4 regions of the Providencia sp. PROV003 genome follow, and region 4 is predicted to be linked to each of the others. Evidence: predicted binding sites of a transcription regulator. Region 4 holds the regulator's gene; each other region holds the start of a gene.
What was found. The regulator LexA, encoded in region 4, represses DNA repair genes until DNA is damaged. The targets are predictions, from matches to a motif close to TNCTGTATGTACATACAGNA.
Positions count from the first base shown of each region.

Region 1: the regulator LexA is predicted to act here: its motif matches at 3,466-3,485, upstream of uvrA (excinuclease ABC subunit UvrA).
Region 2: the regulator LexA is predicted to act here: its motif matches at 4,339-4,358, upstream of M1F14_RS12035 (DinI-like family protein).
Region 3: the regulator LexA is predicted to act here: its motif matches at 2,699-2,718, upstream of umuD (translesion error-prone DNA polymerase V autoproteolytic subunit).

Region 1 is NZ_CP096369.1:121,353-126,990, forward strand. Features, by position in the region: gene ivbL (ilvB operon leader peptide IvbL) at 64-153, opposite strand; gene M1F14_RS00555 (MFS transporter) at 500-1,672, shown strand; gene M1F14_RS00560 (helix-turn-helix domain-containing protein) at 1,909-2,316, shown strand; gene M1F14_RS00565 (single-stranded DNA-binding protein) at 2,562-3,086, opposite strand; gene uvrA (excinuclease ABC subunit UvrA) at 3,547-5,638, shown strand, end outside.
Region 2 is NZ_CP096369.1:2,654,707-2,660,344, forward strand. Features, by position in the region: gene M1F14_RS12010 (D-amino-acid transaminase) at 1-728, shown strand, start outside; gene M1F14_RS12015 (cysteine hydrolase family protein) at 755-1,330, opposite strand; gene M1F14_RS12020 (HAMP domain-containing sensor histidine kinase) at 1,425-2,786, opposite strand; gene M1F14_RS12025 (response regulator) at 2,776-3,447, opposite strand; gene M1F14_RS12030 (hypothetical protein) at 3,618-3,860, shown strand; gene M1F14_RS12035 (DinI-like family protein) at 4,065-4,322, opposite strand; gene M1F14_RS12040 (GNAT family N-acetyltransferase) at 4,559-5,092, shown strand; gene M1F14_RS12045 (GNAT family N-acetyltransferase) at 5,102-5,530, opposite strand.
Region 3 is NZ_CP096369.1:4,637,361-4,642,998, reverse strand. Features, by position in the region: gene merA (mercury(II) reductase) at 1-364, opposite strand, end outside; gene merC (organomercurial transporter MerC) at 385-804, opposite strand; gene merP (mercury resistance system periplasmic binding protein MerP) at 804-1,088, opposite strand; gene M1F14_RS21230 (mercuric transporter MerT family protein) at 1,135-1,482, opposite strand; partial or broken gene M1F14_RS21225 (DNA polymerase V subunit UmuC) at 1,982-2,215, opposite strand; gene umuD (translesion error-prone DNA polymerase V autoproteolytic subunit) at 2,223-2,672, opposite strand; gene M1F14_RS21215 (3'-5' exonuclease) at 3,314-4,219, shown strand; gene M1F14_RS21210 (hypothetical protein) at 4,283-4,414, opposite strand; gene M1F14_RS21205 (hypothetical protein) at 4,361-4,606, shown strand; gene M1F14_RS21200 (WYL domain-containing protein) at 4,924-5,638, shown strand, end outside.
Region 4 is NZ_CP096369.1:248,274-253,911, forward strand. Features, by position in the region: gene zur (zinc uptake transcriptional repressor Zur) at 423-938, shown strand; gene lexA (transcriptional repressor LexA) at 1,136-1,753, opposite strand; gene M1F14_RS01040 (diacylglycerol kinase) at 1,889-2,263, opposite strand; gene plsB (glycerol-3-phosphate 1-O-acyltransferase PlsB) at 2,390-4,891, shown strand; gene ubiA (4-hydroxybenzoate octaprenyltransferase) at 4,977-5,638, opposite strand, start outside.

The sequences.
Region 1 (5,638 bases), 130 kb from region 4:
TAATAAAAAACCCCGCTCGGTTTGCGCCGGCGGGGTTTCTAAATCTGCGTTGATTTGTACCCGTTACGGCGCTAAGCCCACGACCACCACCACACGCACGACCACCGCGGCACATGGCGCGGTTAGTAGTAGGTTTGAGTGATTAAAAGTCATGTTCACGGGGTTTTCCTGTTTAGTTTATTTGGTTTAACTTATTTGATTATTGTTCTTGCTTTCTTTAAGAAAACATAAATTTCTGATGATGACAATCATTTTTTTGCGTTTTAATTTCTACTAATCTCAAATGAGATATACATCACACTCCTCCTAAACCAACGAATAAACTGGGTATATCAATAAACTCAGAATTAAATTTTGATTAAATTTTCCTTTTTTACCCTGTATTAAGACTTGACTTAAAGTCAACTTGAAGTAGTACCTTATGTAATATTCTACAGAATTACCCTATTAAAAATATCTTATTACTTGATTTTAATAACTTTTAGTTGAGAGAGGGCTTATGCCAAAATCCGTTTGGTGGTTAACAACGACGCTTGCATTGTTTATAACCGGAAATGCCATTGTACTTTCTGTTGCTGTCGTGGTTGGAGAAAAATTGGCAACAAACCCCACTTACGCAACGCTCCCATTATTAAGCCAGTATATTGGTTTGATCCTCGCAACCATCCCAATTGCCTATGTAATGCAAAGATACTCAAGAAAAATAGGATTTATTATTGGCAACATTGGCGGGTTAATTGGTGCTGGGTTATCTATACTTGGCGTTTTAGAAAGTAGCTTAATTTATTTTTCTATCGGGCTATTTTTCACTGGTATTGCAATAGGCACTGCACAACAATTTCGTTTTGCGGCAATCGAGGAAGCTCCTGTTTCTTTGCGAGCTAAAGCTATTGGGCTTGTTATGAGTGGGGGCATTGCTGCTGCGTTAATTGGCCCAACCCTAGCGGTTACCACCCAAGGATTTTTTGCAGAATACCCTTTTGCTGGCCCATTTATCACATTAGGCATCATTTATCTTATCGCTTTTCTTTTATTATTAATTGTCCCCTTGAAGAAGGCTGTTAAGTCCACAACAGACAAAACCTTAGTTAAACGTAGCTATAAGGATTTGTATTTACAGCCAATTTTAATGCTGATTGCAATTGTTAGTGCTGCAGGTTACGCCATTGTTGTCTTTACTTTTGCCTCAATTCCTTTATCTATGAAGCAACATGATTTCCCCTTTTCTTCAATTGCAATTGTATTTCAGTTTCATGTACTTGGCATGTTCGCTCCATCATTCTTTACGGGCACATTAATTCATCATTTAGGCGCAAAACGCATTATTTTCTGCGGTATTGTTTTATTAATTTTATCTGCTGTTATGAACTTACTCGCTAACCATTTTTATAACTATCTTTTCGCGGGTATTTTTGTCGGTGTAGCATGGAATTTAATTCTTATCAGCACGACCAACCTGCTACCACACACCTATGAAATACATGAACGTGCCAAAGTACAAGGAATGACGGATTTTCTTATTTATTTTTTTGGGGGAATTGGCAGCTTAGCTGCGGGTATGTTGTTTTTCACTCTAGGGTGGCAAGTGATGAATATCTTATCCGTTGTTATATCCATCGCAATTTTGGTCGGTTTTTGGCAGTTAAAAAGATATATTCCAACGCACCAATAAACCATTTAATACTCACATTAATTCTGTGCTTATGGTGTAAAAACAAGTTCATGATAGTTTGTTGCTCCATAAATATATCACCATAAGTCAAACAACACTGGTTGAGTACTAATTAAAATTTTGCATTATTGTTATTTCACAAATTAACAGCCTGTATTTATATCTGTTTATCTTTTATTTATTGGTAATTTACATAATCAGAGATATGATTAAAAAGTAACTAGTAGGAAAATATTATGTATAAAGAAATTACTGTTCCCTACCAAGGGAAATACACGGAATTTCAATCTACAGTTGTCAATGAGATATTAGTTTGGATTGAAATGAACTTAACCAATCGTCTATTACTCGACGATATTGCACTAAAATCGGGATATACGAAGTGGCATTTACAGAGGGTATTTCGCAAAGTTGTTGGGATACCTTTAGGTGAATATATTCGCCGAAGGCGGATATGTGAAGCAGCAAAGGACCTCTGCACGACTGATCTTCAAGTTATTGATATAGCACTAAAATACCAATTCGACTCCCAGCAATCATTTGCAAAGCGGTTCAGAGCATATTTAGGTACATCACCGTCAATTTACCGAATTTCCGGTGAAAGCCAAAATGACCCTTTACTACTGGAACCCAAAGTTGCCTGATACGCAATATGAAAATAAAATTTGTATATTCTTTTATTCAACCTTCAATACAAAGCTCCATGTAAGTTAATTACTGGAGCTTTTTCTATTATTACCTTAAGAAAATATTAATTTAAGAAACTCTTAATTTAAAATTAATAATCTCTTAAGGTTTAAAGTTATTATTTAATTTATTAAGATAAAAATAAAGGCCTCACAAGGAAGCCTTCATTATATTTAATATATTCTTCTAATTATATTGATAATTAGAATGGAATATCATCATCGAAATCCATTGGTGGCTCATTAGTTTGTGGTGCTGGTGCTTGTGAACGAGCTGGCGCACCACCGCCACTAAATTGTTGAGCAGCTTGAGCTTGTGGCTGCTGAGGCTGACCCCAACCCCCCTGACCGCCTTGCCCTTGTGATGACGAATCACCACCACGACCACCTAGCATTTGCATTGAACCACCGATATTAACAACAACTTCAGTGGTGTAACGGTCTTGACCGCTTTGATCTTGCCATTTACGGGTTTGCAAAGAACCTTCGATGTAGACTTGTGAACCTTTTTTTAAATATTCACCCGCAACCTCAGCTAATTTGCCGAAAATAACCACGCGGTGCCATTCTGTTTTTTCACGCATCTCGCCGGTTTGCTTATCGCGCCAACTTTCAGAAGTTGCCAGAGTCAGGTTTGCCACAGCCCCACCGTTAGGCATATAACGGATTTCTGGATCTTGTCCTAGGTTACCGATAAGAATTACTTTATTTACGCCTCTGCTGGCCATTTATTACTCCTGATGCATTGAATTTTAATCTCTGGATTAGCCGAGAAGTTTACCACGACCTCGCTGATTTGCACCACGAAATTGAAACTCCCCCTCGAACTTGCGAAACACTTTCCAAATTTTAGTGTAATTTCTGAGTGCAATTTCAGTATAGACACAAAATAATTCACCGTTTCCCCTTCGACAAATTCGTTCTTCCCTTGAGCTTATGTATAATTGTACATTTTTAAGACTAAAACTCCCCACTCTAGACTGTTTAATTCATAGCTAGACGGCAAGCGAAAGCATTACAAAGGTATATATAAGTATGTAACTACCTAGCCAAGCACAACCAACAGCACTAAGAATTTAAATAGGAGTAGTAGAAAAATATGGCAAGTACTGTATATCCATTCAGCCATAATTATGTGATAATGATCGCTTGCGATTGTTCAATATCAAATCATCCGGGAAGTGGTAAATGGATAATATCGAAGTACGCGGCGCACGCACGCATAATCTGAAAAACATCAATCTCGTTATCCCTCGTGACAAACTGATTGTTATTACGGGTTTGTCTGGCTCTGGGAAGTCATCTTTAGCTTTTGATACCCTATATGCCGAGGGTCAGCGCCGCTATGTTGAGTCCCTATCCGCCTATGCACGCCAGTTTCTTTCTTTAATGGAAAAACCGGATGTCGACCATATTGAGGGGCTATCTCCAGCCATTTCGATTGAACAAAAATCGACTTCACATAACCCACGGTCAACTGTCGGGACAATCACTGAAATTCATGATTATCTACGTTTATTATTTGCTCGTGTCGGTGAACCTCGTTGCCCTGATCATGACATACCACTAGCAGCACAAACAGTTAGCCAAATGGTTGACAATGTACTAGCGCAGCCTACCGACCGCCGGATGATGCTATTGGCTCCTGTCGTTAAAGAACGCAAAGGCGAGCACGTTAAGTTACTTGATAACTTAGCAACACAGGGTTATATCCGAGCAAGAATTGATGGCGAAGTCTGCGATCTTTCTGATCCTCCAAAGCTCGAATTACAAAAAAAACACACGATTGAGGTTGTTGTCGACCGCTTTAAAATTCGTGATGATATCGCCCAACGTTTAGCCGAATCCTTTGAGACCGCACTCGAGCTTTCCGGTGGTAGTGCTATTGTTGCCGATATGGATGACCCAAGTGCAGAAGAATTGGTTTTTTCTGCTAATTTTGCCTGTTCGGTGTGTGGTTACAGCATGATGGAACTTGAGCCACGGCTGTTTTCCTTTAACAACCCAGCGGGGGCTTGCCCAAGTTGTGATGGCTTAGGTGTTCAGCAGTTCTTTGACCCTGAACGGGTTATCCAAAATACAGAAATATCCCTGTCTGGCGGGGCTATTCGTGGCTGGGATCGCCGTAATTTTTATTATTTTCAAATGATAATGTCATTAGCAGAACATTATAAATTTGACGCAGAAGCGCCATACAGTTCATTAAGTCCTGCTATCCAAAAAATTATTTTATACGGTTCAGGCAAAGAAACGATCGAATTTAAATATCGTAACGACCGTGGTGATGTCACTGTTCGTCGTCACCCATTTGAAGGGGTGCTCAATAATATGGAGCGCCGTTATAAAGAAACAGAATCCACCGCGGTACGTGAAGAACTCGCCAAATACATAAGCAATCGCCCTTGTGTTTCTTGTCACGGAACCCGTTTGCGTAAAGAAGCGCGCTTTGTTTTTGTTGAGAATACAACATTACCTGAAATTGCTGATTACAGCATTGGCCACGCAATGGCGTTTTTCCAAAATCTAAAACTCACGGGTCAACGTGCGCAGATCGCAGAAAAAGTATTAAAAGAAATTGGCGAGCGGCTGAAATTCTTAGTTAATGTGGGGCTTAATTACCTTAGTCTTTCACGTTCTGCGGATACCTTGTCTGGTGGGGAAGCTCAGCGTATTCGTTTGGCAAGCCAGATTGGGGCTGGTTTAGTCGGGGTGATGTATGTTCTTGATGAACCTTCAATCGGCTTACACCAGCGTGATAACGACCGCTTACTCGAAACGTTAATCCACCTGCGTAATCTTGGTAATACTGTTATCGTCGTAGAGCATGACGAAGATGCCATTCGCGCCGCTGATCATGTGATTGATATTGGGCCTGGGGCCGGTGTACATGGTGGGCAAGTTGTCGCTCAAGGCACATTAAATGATATTGTCACGAACCCAGACTCTTTAACCGGTAAGTATTTAAGCGGTGAGCGTAAAATAGAAATCCCTCAGCAACGTGTCCCTATTAACAAAGACAAAATACTCACTGTATTTGGTGCTAAGGGTAACAACCTAAAAAATGTGACGCTAAAAATCCCTGTTGGTCTATTTACTTGTATCACAGGGGTATCAGGCTCTGGTAAATCAACACTAATTAACGATACTTTATTCCCTATAGCTCAACGCCAACTAAATGGTGCAACAACCATTACTCCAGCCCCTTATTTGGATGTAGAAGGTATAGAACATTTCGATAAAGTTATCGATATTGACCAAAGCCCTATTGGCCGTACGCCTC
Region 2 (5,638 bases), 2.3 Mb from region 4:
GTAAGCTAATTGATTTTGAACATCACATGGCTCGTTTACAGCGTTCATGCAAGGAGCTACAACTTTTAATGCCTTGTAGCGTAGCGGAGTTAAAACAGATTCATTTGCAGTTAATTCAACAAAATAGCTTACAAGAAGGGCTTATTTATTTACAACTGACTCGTGGTAATGCAAAAGTACGTGATTTTTTATATCCAGAGACAGGTATTAAGCCAACCTTAGTATTATTCGCACAACAGATGAATATTATTGATAGCGTAAAAGCTAAGACTGGAATTAAAGTGGTCACAGTGGAAGATATTCGTTGGCAACGTTGTGATATTAAAACGGTTTCATTGCTTGCGGCGTCAATGGCAAAAGAATTTGCTAGGCAGCAAGGCGCTGATGATGCTGTTTTTATTAAAGATGGTTATATTACAGAAGGAAGTTCTAGTAATTGTTTTATTGTGAATCGTGATAATCAACTACAAACTCGAGGCTTGAGTAATATAATTTTACCTGGAATTACTCGCCGGGCTGTTATTGAACTTGCTGGGGAGCAGGGAATAGAGCTTATTGAAAAGGCTTTTACACTAGATGATATGTTAGCAGCAAAAGAGGTATTTATTACTTCAGCGACAACATTAGTTTGGCCTATTGTAAAAGTAAACAATCAAGTTATTGGTAAAGGTGAGCCGGGAGAAATTGCAATCCGGCTACGTGAAATTTACCTACAAAAAACCCAATAAAATAAGCAGATATGGAGGTGGATTGATTATTTTATTTGCATAAATTCTTTAACAGAAGAAATCGATATCAATCCTTCTAATGCCTCAAGACTTTGCTCATGAAGCTCAGGTGTTGGGGCTGCGCATAAGTCTTCTAAAACTGTGACATAGTAACCTAAGTCATGAGCTTGTCTGGCACTACTTTGAATCGCTTTTACTGTACTGACTCCGCCAATAAATAGCTGTGTAATGTTATTATCCGTTAGCCATTTATTTAGCTGGTTACCAGCAAATGCGGATACACCTTTTTTAATCATTACTAGGTCGCGAAAATGAACTTCTAAGTCATTTACCCAATTACAGCCATTTTCACTTAATTTTAGAGCGCCTATGTTTTTAGCGTGCTGAAACATGGGGGAGCCGGCAGGTATATCATGGTAATTATCCGCAAAGCCAACTTTAACCCAAATAATCGGGATATTATGATTACGTGCATGGTTTGCTGCTTGGTTTGCTTTTTCGACTATTTTACGAGATTGAGTTTGTTGATAACTTGAGTTAGATAAGCCATTTTTACCAATTATTTCTTCGATAAGATCAATAATTATTAATGCATTGGACATTATTGCCTCTTTATATTGTAAGTATATTAACTTAAAGAGGCTATTGTAAAGGTTAAGTAGAAGCTATGCTGTTAAGTCAATAACATAATTGGATTTAGGGTAAGTCAATAATAAACCCGATACCCTTATCTTCTAATCCATCCGTCACTCTAATCACTGCGCCTATTTTTGTTGCTAAGTTATGGGCTATGGATAAGCCTAACCCACTCCCAGTTTCCATTGTTCCCGGTACTCGATAGAAACGGGAAAAAATAAGCTGTCGACTTTCTTCGGGAATGCCGCGTCCATTATCTTGAACTAAAATAGTGGCACCAAAGGGAGTAAGGTCTTTTAGGGTAACTTTTATTTTCCCATCTTTAGGACAATATTTAATCGCATTTTCAATCAGGTTAGTAAAAATATTACTCAAAGCAAGCTTGTCGGTGAGTATATTAAAGGAATCAGAGCTTTGAAGCTCGACATCAATATTTTTGTTAATAGCATAAGGTACATGAGTGGCAATTAAGTTACTGATGAGCATAGGTAGGTCGATATTTTCTTTATTTAATAAGAAATCCTCAGTCTCTAAACGGGCAAGGTCAATTAGTTGATGGGAAAGTGACGCTGCACGATTTAATGTTTCTTGCATGTCATTAATAATTTCTTCTTTTTCTTTCGGATGGTCGATCTGCATTAATAAGTGTAATTGGGCGATAACGGCTGCAATCGGAGTACGCAATTCATGAGCAGCATCTGCCATAAAGCGTTTTTCTCGTTGGTTTGCGGCATCAACACGTGCCATTAAATTATTAATAGCAGCAATAATAGGGCGAATTTCTTTGTATTGTTCTTTGGTTTCTATCGGCGTTAAATTACCGGGCTGACGGCTAGAAATAAGTTTTGCGGATTGCCTTAAAGGACGCAGGCTAAAATATGCGGTAATTAACATAGCAAGTAGCATGATCCCTAAAATAAAAGCGAGTGGAATAGCCGTGCCTTCAGCAGGAGTACCTAACAAAGATTTTCTATCACTATAAGATTCAGCAATGACGATTTCAAACGTGTTATTTTTATTCCATGCAGAGGTAAAATGCCAATCTTTATGTAAAGCCGTTAGTTCGGCTACTGATTTAAGAGATGGGACAAGCAGTTTATCGTTATTGCGATAATAAACATTTCCTTGTTTATCCCTTACTAACATGAATGGGCGATAGCTTATATCATCCCCATTTTCCATGGCTTCCATATATAAGGCTTGTAAGCTATCAGCTATTTCATTGAATTGTTCAGGGTCATCGGAAACCACGCTGAGTGTTCTAGCGAAACCTTGTGTAATTATATTTTGTTGTTCATTTAATTCGTCATGAATAGCTGGCCAATAATAAAATTGTAACCAGCCAACTAATAACAACCATAAAAAAATGACAGAGGTAATTTGTAAACCGAATGTATAAATAAAAAATGATTTAACCTTCATGGCTGTACTTCTTTTTTAATAAGTAACCAATACCTCGGATAGTAATAATACGCTCTTTTCCTATTTTACGGCGCAGATTATGAATATGAACCTCTAAGGAGTTGCTTTCTATATCATCTACACCAAATAGACGTTGCTCTAAGTCGACTTTTCTAACAACGTTATCGGCATTTCTTATTAATTCATACAATAGTAAATATTCTTTACCAGATAGAAAAAGTAATTGACCATTAAGTGAAACTTGGTGATTAACTGGATTTAATTGTAGGTTATCTAATTGCCATATTTCAGACGAAAACCCAGCCATACGGCGGCTAACTGCTTTAACTCGAGAAATAAGCTCTGGCATTGCAAATGGTTTCGTCAAAAAATCGTCTGCACCTGAATCTAAACTGGAAACCAAATTATCCATTTGATTTCTAGCCGTTAGAATAATAATTGGGATAGATTCCCCCGCATTACGCCATGCAATTAACTCCTGATGACCATCACCATCTGGCAAGCCTAAATCTAATAACATCAAATCAAAATTCCGAGAAGCGAGTTGTTGCTTTGCATCAGCCAGTAGTCGTACCCAACATGGATTGAATCCAGCAAGTTCCAGCCCTCGGCAAAGCGCCTTCCCCAGTTGGAGATCGTCTTCTACTAAAAGGATATTCATTTTATCACCTCTGCTTACAAGTATAAGCATTCAAACACTGACAAACAACATATCTAACTCTTGGCTTAACTAGATTTAAGCTTATCTTAAGGATAGTTTAACCGCTCTTTAAGGTATAAAAAAATAGTCTGTTTATGATTATCCTACATACTAAGAATAAGGGCATTAAAATGAAAAAAACCTTATATGGAGTAGCAATATTCATTGTAATTATCCTGATAACATTGACTTTTATTACTAAAGATTATAATAAAATGCCAGTTGTAAGTATTTCAAATCTAGCGATAAGTGAGATCTCAACTTGTACAGAACTAAAAAAATGTATTTCTCAAATTAAGATTGCAGATAATAAAAAAGATAAAACAAGTTTATTAAAAGTTATTAAGGATTTTTTAAGGAAAAAAATTTACTAATAAATGAATGTGATTACGGTATGAATGGGGCTCATGCTAAATACTGGGATAGGGCGTTATAACTTAATTGGAATATAGGCAAAAAGTAGGTTAACAGGCCAATGATTGGGGTAAATAGCTTAACAAGCTTTAGTACGAATTTTAGCTTTATAAAAATAAAGGAATGAGTTAGTAGTAAACAGCATTCCTTTATTTAGGTACCGATTATTCTGTAATTTCTTCGGGAACCCAGCCGTCATCCATCCAAATTTCCTCCAATATTTCTTCAATACGAGTTTTATCCTCCGATATTTTTGTACCTGAAATATTTACACGTTGTTGAGAGCTAAAGCCAACTCGAGTGACCATATCTGGGTACTGATTCTGTAGTTTACGTAAGATCTCAGACTCAAGAGCATGTAAAACAGTTGAACTTGGTTTCTGTGGTGCATTTTTATCAAATAACACTTCAATCCGTAACATAATGACCTCTAGTAAGGACTGTATTAATATACAGTATTTTTAAATGTATCAGTGTGAAAAGTCAATATCGATAAGTAAATATTTTATTGGTAAAAATAGAGTCAGAATAATATTAATATAAAACAAAAAGTTAATGTTACTTCTTTCGCTGCTTAGGGCAATAAACGGGTTGTCAGGCAACAAAAAATCCGTATTCTTAAGAAAAAACAGGGTTTATTAAAGTGAGTTTAGTCTAAATGTTACGATCTAGCCGTATGTCGAGGGAAAATATTGAGGAAATAAATGCCATTAATCAACTTTATGATAAGGCATTTCCTTTGTACGAACAGAGAAGTTATCAAGGGCGTAAAGCAGTATTAGGCCAAGATGACTATTACTTATATTACTTTGCTAATAGCTCTATTTTTGTTGGTTTTATAGGTTGCTGGAAAATTAATGATTATTTCTATATTGAGCACTTTGCTATTTCCGCAGAATTAAGAGGGCAAGGATATGGTCAAAAAGTATTGAAACAATTTTGCGGGAATGTAGGTAAAGTTATTCTTGAAATTGACCCTGTAATTGATGAGATAAGCAAAAAAAGGCTCAAATTTTATCAACATTGCGGGTTTCAACGAAATCGATACTCGCATACTCATCCAAGCTATTACCCAGAAAATAAGCCTCATCAGCTCGAAGTATTAAGTTATCCTAGCGCCATTTGTGATGACGCATATCAGCTTTTTGCTCATCAGTTACAACAGAGGATTATGGATAATTCGTTGTTATAATAAGGGTACCTAGATAGTTTTAACTCGGTTATAGTAGTAAATGAGTTCTGGGTCATTATCGTCTAGGTTATCAATATAGCCGCTAGGAACAAAGCCAGTTTTCTCAAGGAGCTTTTGTGTAGCCAGATTTGACTGATTAGTCGATGTGAAAATTTTATCCGTTTTGCTTTGCTCTTTTAATTTATTAATCAGTATGTGACCAAAGCCTTGACGCCGATATTTGTTATTTACCATTAATAATTCAATAAAACCATGTGAATAAAAATGATGGGTTAATACACCATAAGCCAATATTTCATCATTTGCTTCTAATACAAAACACGCATTTTGCTTTACCCACTGCGTGATTTCCAGCAGTCTTTCTGGTGTTGCTACAGTATCAATAAGAAAAATAGCGCTCACATCATGAGATGTGGTTAATCTGAAATTTATATTCATTAGCTATTGTGAGCCTGCCTTTGTGTAAATGGAATCACAGTTTAGTCTTTAGTCCCATGAAATCAATAAGTTGTTATCAATCTATAGAATTATTGTTTTTGGTGACAA
Region 3 (5,638 bases), 290 kb from region 4:
GCGCGGGATTACTCTCTAAAATACGTTGATATTTAGCATCGCGTAGTTCTTCGACGCGAGCGTTTTGCTGATGTGCTAATAAGGAGCGGCTAAGTTGTGGCTGAATATTTTCTAAACCATCAAACGGGTTAGTACGTTGCTGATGCGCTAATTGCGCAGCACGGATCAATATTTTTGAAGGAACACAGCCGACATTTACACAGCAACCTCCGATTACATCGGCTCCTTCAATGATAGTAACTCTTGCTCCGCCTTCTGCTGCTTTAATCGCACTGGCAAAGGCCCCTGAACCACTACCAATAATGGCTACATGTAATTGTTCTGGCTGGATGTCATTTGACGAGCAACAACTATTCGTTGACATATTTTATTCCTCTAAAAAAGTTAAGCGGTACAAGTTTCATCATCACAGCGTTTATTCGCAGGAGAAACCATGTCCCAAATTGATACAGCAACCATTAGTCCTAGCCCCGTATAAGTAACGTATGAACTCCACCCGTACTGGAACCAAGGGTATAAAGAGAGTAAAACCAAAATGGGGCCAATTGAACCGATAAAACTACGGTACCATTGACGATGGCTAAACCAGCCTAAGATATTCATTGCCAGCGCTAATACTGCAAACAGTGGTAACAACGTATTGATAAATACCCCTTCCCACTGACTAAGAAATCCCATCCCAATTGCCGCACCAAGACTAGCTATCGCGGGAAAACACATGGCGCATCCCATTGCCGAAACAAGTGCACCTATAGAGCCTGCTTTATCTCCGATACGCGTAACTAGTTCTAAGGGGCTAAACATTACTTATTTTCACTTTTTAAATTTGAAGGGTAGCCAGCGTTGGTAGTCGCTGCAATTAATGCATTGATGTTGGTTTTAGTGTCATCAAAAGAAACAACAGCTAGCTTAGGCTTGTAGGTAACTTTCGCATTTTCAACGCCATCAACATTTTCTAATGACTTTTTAACTGTGATTGGACATGTCGCACAGTTCATCGTTGGCACTTCCAGTGTAACTGTTTTTACTTCAGCAAAAGCACCAAAACTAGAAAGTGAAAGCAGTGCGGTTAATAATAATTTTTTCATAATTAGCTCCAAATTTTAAAATGTTATAAATTTCTTGATCTGTATATTAAGCAAACAAAAGTATCCAATAATTACTGGTCACTAAAATTGTCGCAACTATAGCGCTCAGCCAGAAAATGACTTTTCGTTGTTGCTGTTTCTTAGGAATTGCACAGGCCGTTCCCGGCTCACACTCTTCTACAGGACGGTAAATTTTCCAACCTGAGTAGCCAAACAACAACACTACAAATGCGATAAATAATGGCCTATAGGGTTCAAATGCAGTTAAATTACCAATCCATGAGCCACTTACCCCAAGTAATAACAGGAGCAAAGGACCTACACAGCATACGCCTGCGCCTAATGCTGCTATGATGCCTCCTATCATTGGAAGGTTTGATTTTTTTTGATTCATATAGATACCTCATTAAGTGATAATGCAAGTGTATTGCATGTACCTAAGTACGGAGTCAAGGGTGATTTATAAAAAATTTATCTTTGATAATCTGCTACGACAGATACGGGGAATAAGCTAACTTGAATTAAGGCGCAGAAGTAAAATTGGATATGCTGTTTTAGTGGGAAATGGTAGTTAAGTGAATCATTTACTTCGGTTGCAACGAATCAATTATTGGGCAGTGGCTATCGTCATCATTATTTTGGCATTGTCCTAAATGTTCTTCCAAAGCGTGTTCTAACTGGAAACGACCTATTTTGTTCAATCACATTAACACCTAAATCATCCGTTATTCACACTGCTAAGCCTTCCCCCAGGGGGTTACGCGTTCATACATCTACTTTTTCAAGATATTTCTTAACCAATAGTAAAAATTGTAACCACCCCTCATCTCGACGTCTAATTTATACAACCTGAAACATTACAACATGTGATGTCTAAAGTATTTCCCAACTGTAAGCGCATAGTTGGACGAGAATGCCAAAATGCCATGGCGCTGCATTTCAGCTTTGATTTGAAAGACGGGTACGCCCATTTTAATACCGAGTAACTTAGCTTCACGCGACCGTGCAACCACGCAGCCGTCATTGTTGGACAGCACCACAATCGGCGTATCTTTTAAATCAGGACGAAACAGCTTCTCACAACTGGCGTAAAAGTTGTTGCAGTCCACCAAGGCAAATACTGGCATGGGATAGTCACGACTTACGGCGTATGTTTCGCACCACATTGGTGACCACACCAAATATCTCTAACTCTGTCCCTTCAGGAATATGAATGGGCTCATACACCTGGTTTCTTGGGATCAGCATGACGCACGGCCTTAGTTGAAGCTCCTTTACCGTGAGTTCACCATGGATGCCAGCGATGACAATGTCACCGTGTTCGGCTTGGACAGAGCGATCAACCACCAGAATATCATCTGGGTGAATCCCGGCATCAATCATTGAATCACCTTCAACACGCACAAAGAACGTTGCAGCCGGTCGCTTGATGCACAGCTCGTTGAGGTCGAGCGTTTGCTCAACATAATCCTGCGCTGGTGAAGGAAAACCAGCAGAAACACGTTCCATGAACAATGGAATACGAAGGCGCTTGGCTTTGATGAAGGCAAGTGCGCCGCTACGGCCTATCAGCGAGACACTCATGACGAACCTCGAAAAATCATAATTAATACTGTTTGTTTATACAGTATCTAATGCTATGCTGATTTCTACAAGTAAAATTGTAGGTAAAACTGTAGTTGTTCGAGTAAGACGCTGTGTTGTCGGTGATTTCTTTTTTGTGTTGAAAAACTAGATGTGGGGGGATCGCTCGCCCTCGTCAAAGCCTGCAAGGCTTGGACAATACTGCTTCTGCCTACTGCTCTTGTTTCTGTTACTGATCCTGTTACTGCTACTGGTTAACGCATGGGTCAAGTAACCGTCAAACAAGGCTTGTTGAACCCTTTGCAAAGGGTTTAAAAACAGTTAGTAAAATTCTGCTTCGTATTGAATTTACTGGCTTAAAGCGAAGTCAGGAGCATCATTAAAATGCTCAGTCGAACTCAGTTCAAGCCTTTTTCAACCGTTTGAAAAGGGGTTGGCTAAGCCATACCTAAAGGGTATCGGTAAGGGTTACCTAAAGGGTTTAGCTAAGGCTTTCTGAAAGGCTTAGCCAAAGCCTTCATACATGGGTTCACCCAGTAGAAAGATTAAAAAAACGCTGAGGTATCCAAGGTGCATTTAGAAAAACCTGTGGCACAGTGAAATCACCTAAAGCGAACAATAGAATTGAAGAGGAACCATCAATGACAAGAGCCCCTGCGCCATTTCCGCTAGAGCGCCTCGCGGATATCCCAGACAGACCAGAAGATTTTAGATTGCTGGAGCGTATTCCATTAACGCGTGAGCCGCAGTCCTGGCCACTTGAACTATCTCCTGTGGTCGGTGATGAACAGCCAATGGTGCTGCTCGATACAGAGACAACTGGACTGTCTGCCGATGACGAGTCCATTATTGAGCTTGGTATGGTTAAGGTGCTTTACAGTCCCTCGGCTAAGCGGATTGTGTCGATTGTTGATGTGATCAGTTTGTATGAAGATCCCGGCAAGCCAATCCCCGAGCTGATTACAGAGTTAACCGGTATTACCGATGACATGGTGCGAGGCCAGCGCATTGATGATTCACTGGTAGCGAGTTGGTTATCCGATGATCCGCTGGTGGTTGCACACAATGCACAGTTTGATCGTCCTTTCTTTGAAAAGCGGTTTGCTGCATTAGGCCATCTATCTTGGGCCTGTTCAGCCAGTGGCATAGATTGGAAGGCGCTGGGTTTTGAAAGTCGAAAGCTTGAGTACCTGCTGCTTCGCTTAGGTTGGTTTTATGAAGGACACCGAGCCGCAACCGATTGTTTGGCGATGGCCTGGTTGTTCCATTTGTTGCCCGAGTCCGTTGCAAACTTGTTGTCTGAAGCAGACAGGCGAACTGTGTTAGTTCGTGCGTTTGGTGCGCCGTTTGACGTAAAGGACTATTTAAAAGAACGTGGTTACCGTTGGCATGACGGCGTTAAAGGTGCCAACAAGCATTGGTGGCGCGAAATCAGCGAAGACGAGTTGCCGCAGGAACAAACTTACCTGGATGATTTGTATCATCGTGGCTCAGAACATGCCCACTATGACTACAAAGATGCCCGTAATCGATTTAAAGCTTTGTAGCTCTCTACAAGGTAAGCCTTGCATATTTGAAAACCTCTGGAAAATGGAAAGTGAACTCATGGTTTAACCAACAAGAGGAATCTTTCCATGTACCAAGACACCTACATTGAATACTGGGGCGAAATCTTCGTCTCTGCCCGCATCATTGAATTTGGCATCACGTTCGAGCGCTTTCTTAAAGATCCATGGAAGCACTTGATGTCCTGTGGCCAAGACTCAGCCCCAGACGCGATTGCTGAAGGGATGTTGCCATTGCTACCAGCCCAGGCAGAGGTTGCTAGGCGCATTCGGGAGAGTGAACAACGAGCCCTGATGTCTACAGAGTCGGACAAAGGGGTATCGCATCGCGGTAACATCGTGGTGCCATTGGTTCGGGTAGCGCATTGATAGCGGCTACCAGCAATGGCATGAAACAGTGTCTTCACGCCCATACCTGAGCGGCAATTGCAATCCAGATCAAAAAGTTGCCGCTTAGTCTTCCCTACAAAATAATTTGTGATAGGATGATACTTAATAAAATTAATTAGGTTGAAGCCTATTCAGTGTGTTATGGCCATCTGTCCAGCTTCAACCGGTAGAGATTGATTAGTCATTGCGGATGAAGAGCAGCATTGAGTGGTGCTTTTCAATGTGATTACGCGATGTCGGTCCGTACTTTATAAACAGAGTTTTAAGAAACTGGTTGAATTGGATAAACAAGACGCATGACAAATGATGGTCTGAAACAAACGGTACCAGCGAGTTCACTCGCTAAAGAAGGCGCGAAAGGAAAGCCAGATAGGCTTTTGCAGATAGCGCAGTTGCCACAAGCAACCAGGGATCGCATTGCCCACATCGATTTCACTTTATTGTTTAAGGGAGAAGCGGTGCGGGCGGATTTAGTCGATCGCTTCAGCATAGCTGCTGCACAAGCAACGAAAGACTTCACAATGTACCGAGAGCTTGCACCAAGCAACATTGAGTATGACCAAAAGCTCAAGTTGCATAAACGTGGTGAAGCATTTGAACCCTTGTTCGACTATGACGTTGTTCGAACACTGGCAACCATCAGCCAAGGGTACGGCGATGGCTTCAGTGGAAAGGTAAAACCGCCTCTGGCTTGTGAAGCGCCTTATCACCTTAACAAGCCGAGTTTATCGATAGTGGCGAAGGTCACCGAGGCCATTCACAAAGGCAAAGCCTTGAGCATCACTTATGTGTCGTTATCGAGCGGTGAAACAACGCGTGAAATTGTACCGCATACGCTGGTGGACAATGGCCTGCGTTGGCATGTTCGTGGTTTTGACCGCAAGCATGGCCAAAGCGGAGCGCCAAATGGGTTCCGTGACTTTGTGCTTACCCGAATTAAAGCAGCGGTCGTGCTTGAGGATTCCATTCTGTCAGAGGCTGAACTTGAAACCCAAGACCGGCAATGGAATC
Region 4 (5,638 bases):
ACAGCAGAGGAAATTAATATATTTAATCTATAAATAGTAACTTAATTGAACAAAATCCAAGGAAAAAAAATTTTATCACTCATTTATAGGAAAAATAAAATTTCAGATAAGATAAATCTTAATTAAAATTTATATCAAAAGGTAACACTTAGTTTCAAAGAATTGTTTTAGACTAGTTACCCTTTTAAAAATTAAATGTTTAATTTTTGTTATTTATATATTGATAATGCTGTATATAAAAATATCTTCTTTATCTCCTTCATGAGTTATAAATTTTATTTTTCATTTTTTTATCTAACAAAGCTTAGCTAGATAGCTGTCTTCATCCTTTCACTTTTTCTTTTCAAGCTATTTCAGTCAGAAAACTATGATAAACTTGTTACCATAGTTGATACTTTGTTTTCGAAGTTGGGGTCAGTAAAATGAAAAAAATGAATGAAGATAAGATACTGGTAATGGCAGAACGCATTTGCCAGTCAAGAGGCGTTAGATTGACTCCACAGAGAGAAACTGTATTACGCCTTATCGCGCAACAACACGGTGCTATCAGTGCCTACGATTTATTAGACTTATTACGTGAAGTTGAACCACAAGCAAAGCCCCCTACCGTTTACCGTGGGCTTGAGTTTTTAATGGAACAAGGCTTTATTCATAAAATAGAGTCAACCAACAGTTATGTCGTTTGTCACCACTTTGATAACCCTAGCCATATTTCAGTGATGTTAATTTGTGACCACTGCGGTAGCGTAACTGAAAGTGATTGCACAACCATTGAAGCCGCTATTATCAGCCTAGCGGAAACCAACCAGTTCCGTTTGCGTCATACTGTGGTTGAAAACCATGGCTTATGTAAAAACTGTGATGAGATTGATAGCTGCCAAGATCACGCACATTGCCACCATGACCATCAACAGCCTATTACTACAAAGAAAAAGTAATAAATAGAAGTGGTAGAGTTAACGGTGTTGCTTATATAAGAAAAGAATATTCGATGAGATGCAAAGAAAAGAGACAAAAGAAAAGGAACAAGTAAAGCAGGCAGATCTCTACACATCAATTTGAAATCTGCCAGCAATCATTGAATTATCAAACAAGCAGCGTCAACTTACCGCTTACCAACCTGATAATTTAAGAATTAATACCAATCACTATTGCGGATCACGCCAACCGCTAAACCTTCAATTGTGAAGCTTTGTTCGCGTAAATCGACAATAATTGGTGCAAATTCAGGATTTTCAGCAATTAACTCAACACGATTACCTTGCTGTTTAAAGCGTTTAACAGTCACTTCATCATCAATACGCGCAACAATCACTTGGCCATTGTGTGCATTTTGTGTTTTATGAACCGCTAGTAGGTCACCATCCATAATACCGATGTCTTTCATCGACATACCATTCACACGTAATAGAAAATCTGCGTGAGGTTTGAAGAGTTCTGGATCAACTTGATAGTGACTTTCGATATGTTCTTGCGCTAATAAAGGTTCGCCAGCGGCAACACGCCCAATCAAAGGTAGCCCTTGATCATCAGCTTCTTCTTCAAGAAGCAAGCGGATACCCCGTGATGCCCCAGAAACAATTTCAATTACACCCTTGCGAGCCAAGGCTTTTAAATGTTCTTCTGCCGCATTAGGCGAACGAAAACCCAGGCTTGCTGCTATTTCAGCACGTGTAGGAGGCATACCCGTCTGCGAAATGTGATCACGCACCAGATCATAAACCTGCTGTTGTCGAGCCGTCAGTGCTTTCATTCCGTTCCCCTGTTTGTTTATACAGTCAGACTGTGAGTATATACAGGTAAATGAAGATTTGGAACAGTTAAATTGCTGAATTTAGGCATTTGTTATCGATTGACTTCTTTTTCGACTTTAAACTGTTTTTATTAACTAGCTGGCAAAATAACGTTGCCATAAAACCAGAGCCCAAATAAAAAGTGCTAAACCAATACTGACAAACACTGCGGCAGAGCCTATATCTTTCGCGCGGCCTGAAAGCTCATGGTATTCACTACCAATACGGTCAACAACAGCTTCTACGGCACTATTTAATAGCTCAACAATCGCCACCAGCACCACTGAACTAATTAGCAGTATTCTATCTATATAACTGATATCTAAGAAAAAGGCGATAATAATCGCAATTACTGCTGCAACAGATTCTTGACGAAAAGCCGCTTCGTTTACCCAAGCGGCTTTTAGCCCTTTAAGGGAATATCCCGCGGCTTTAATTACACGGGTAAAGCCCTTAGTTTGACTTGCCATATTTATTCCTTAAAAAATACAAACAATAATCGATTTTTACGGTCAAAGTGAATTGTCAGTAACAGATCTGCCAGTAGATTTCTGGTATGATTGCGCAGCATTGTTAACAAGAGGCTATAATCATTTATGTCACTATGGCGTAAAATATATTACAACACGTTGAATTTACCACTTAAATTATTGGTAAAAAGTAAACTAATTCCATCGGACCCCATTGCAGAGTTGCAGCTTGATACTAACAGGCCAACACTGTATGTATTGCCTTACCACTCTAAGTCCGACCTCCTAACGCTACGGCATCAATGCTTGGCTATCGGTTTACCTGACCCTTTGGTTGATAACGACATCAATGGCACTAAGCTCCCTGCTTATGTGTTTATCGATGATGGCCCTCGCGTATTTCGCTATTATTCACCGGACCCGCGTAAAGATTCCGTCAAAACATTCCATGCTTATTTAGATTTGCACAAAAACAACCCTAATCTAGATATTCAAATGTTACCCGCGTCTGTAATGTTCGGGCGCTCTCCTGGTCGTGAAGGGCATACCCCTGCACCACCACTGAAACTATTAAATGGGGTGCAAAAGTTTTTTGCTATCCTGTGGTTAGGTCGTGACAGTTTTGTTCGCCTATCGCCACCCGTTTCTATTGGGAAAATGGCTCAGGACCACGGTACTGACACCATTATTGCCAATAAACTGGCACGTGTCGCCCGTATTCACTATTCACGCCAGCGCCTTGCTGCGGTTGGCCCGAAACTGCCGGCCCGCTATGAACTATTCAATAAGCTTCTGACCTCAAAAGCAATTGAAAAAGCCGTCGAAGACGAAGCACGCAGTAAAAAAATTCCATTGAAAAAAGCGCAGCAAAACGCAGTGAATATGATGGAAGAAATTGCTGCGAACTTCTCCTATGAAGCCGTGCGTTTAACTGACCGTGTGCTCAGTTGGACATGGAACCGCCTCTATCAAGGTATTAACGTGCAGCATGCTGAGCGCGTTCGCCAATTAGCGCAAGATGGTCATGAAATTGTGTATGTGCCCTCCCACCGAAGTCACATGGACTACTTACTGCTCTCCTATGTTCTTTACCATCAAGGTCTCGTTCCACCGCACATTGCTGCTGGTATTAACCTAAACTTCTGGCCTGCCGGTCCGATTTTTCGCCGTCTTGGCGCATTTTTTATCCGCCGTACTTTTAAAGGCAACAAATTGTATTCCACGGTTTTCCGTGAATATTTAAGTGAACTGTTTGCTCGTGGTTACTCTATCGAGTATTTCGTTGAAGGTGGGCGCTCCCGAACAGGCCGTTTATTGCAGCCCAAAACCGGGACACTATCAATGACGCTGCAAGCCATGCTACGTGGCGACTCACGCCCTATTACTATTGTGCCTATCTATATTGGCTATGAACACGTAATGGAGGTAGGGACCTACGCAAAAGAACTGCGCGGGGCAGAAAAAGAGAAAGAAGGTTTATTTTCCATGATCCGCGGGTTGCGCAAACTGCGTAACTTAGGTCAAGGGTATGTGAACTTTGGTCAGCCAATTTCTCTTTCTCATTATCTGAACCAGCGTGTCCCAGATTGGCGTGACTCAATTGATCCAATTGAGCCACAGCGCCCATCGTGGCTAAACCCAACAGTTAGCTCGTTAGCGGATAACATTATGGTAAATATCAATAATGCTGCCGCCGCTAACGCGATAAATTTATGTGCAACGGCTTTACTGGCCTCACGCCAACGTTCATTAACACGTGAACAACTCATTGAGCAAGTGGAATGTTACCTGCAATTATTACGTAATGTGCCGTATACGCCTGATGCGACAACGCCTAATAAAACGCCGGAACAACTGCTCGAACATGCATTGCAGATGGATAAATTCGAGGTAGAAAAAGACAGCATGGGGGATATTATTATTCTTCCTCGCGAAAATGCCGTTTTAATGACCTACTACCGTAACAATATCCATCACTTACTGGTACTACCGTCATTAATAACCAGTATTGTGCTGCATCATGAACGCATCAGCCGTCAAGAAATTTACTATCAAGTGAGCCAAATCTACCCGTTCCTAAAAGCAGAATTGTTTATGCGTTATAACGATGAACAGCTGCGTGAAACGGTAGATACTCTAATTGATGAACTGAATAATCAAAAGCTTATCTGCTTAAGAGACGACGATATGGTAGTGTTGAACCCACGCCGTATTCGTCCATTACAGCTCTTAGCAGCAGGTGTCCGTGAAACACTACAGCGCTACGCAATCACGCTGTCATTACTCAATGCCAGCCCTGAAATCAGCCGTAATACGTTGGAAAAAGAAAGCCGCATCCTTGCTCAACGCCTTTCTGTGCTGCACGGTATTAACGCCCCTGAGTTCTTTGATAAAGCAGTGTTTTCAACTCTCGTTGAAACGCTTAGAGAAGAAGGCTATATCGATAATAATGAAAACGATATTTTTACCACTAACGCCAAGAAACTGTATGCAGTCCTTGTGCGGTTAATGTCCCCAGAAATTCGTTTAACCATTGAAAGTGTTAGCCAAGCTGATGAATTTTCAGAAGAAAAGAAAGAAGCAATACCCGAGGTAACGGCACAAACTACTGAGCCAGAAAAAGACTAGTTCGGTTTTGTGAAGCCCATAAAGCAAAAAGGTAATGTTGAAAAACATTACCTTTTTTGTTGGCTCATGGAAAATGATTTACTCGCTAAAAATAGCTCACCATAATGCCAATAAACAAAATCAAACCAACAAAATTATTATTCATAAAGGCTTTAAAGCAAGGAGCACGCTCGCGGTTCACCATTAGTTGTTGTTGATAAATAAATAACCCTGCAACAAGCGCCAAAGAAAGATAATAAGTTATCCCTAAGCCTGCTAAAGAACCTACAACCACCAGCAAACCCACCATCAGCAATTGCAATAAGCCGATAATTAATTTGTCATATTGGCCAAATAAGATTGCTGTCGATTTCACACCGATTTTTAAGTCATCATCACGGTCAACCATGGCATACTGTGTATCGTAAATCACAGACCAAATAATATTCACTAAGAATAATAACCAACACACCAGAGGCAGTGTTTCATTGACTGCAGAGAACGACATCGGAATTGACCAACCAAATGCAGCACCTAATACTACCTGAGGTAAATGACTGACTCGCTTAACAAAAGGATACACCCATGCTAAAGCTAGGCCCGCAATAGATAGCCAAATTGTCATTGAGTTAAGCGTTAAAACGAGTAAGAAGGAAAAGCCAACAAGCCCCGCAAACAGTATTTTAGCTTCCCTTTCAGTCACATCCCCACTAGGGAGTGGCCGATGCTTAGTGCGTTCTACGTGACCATCAAAATGACGATCGGCAA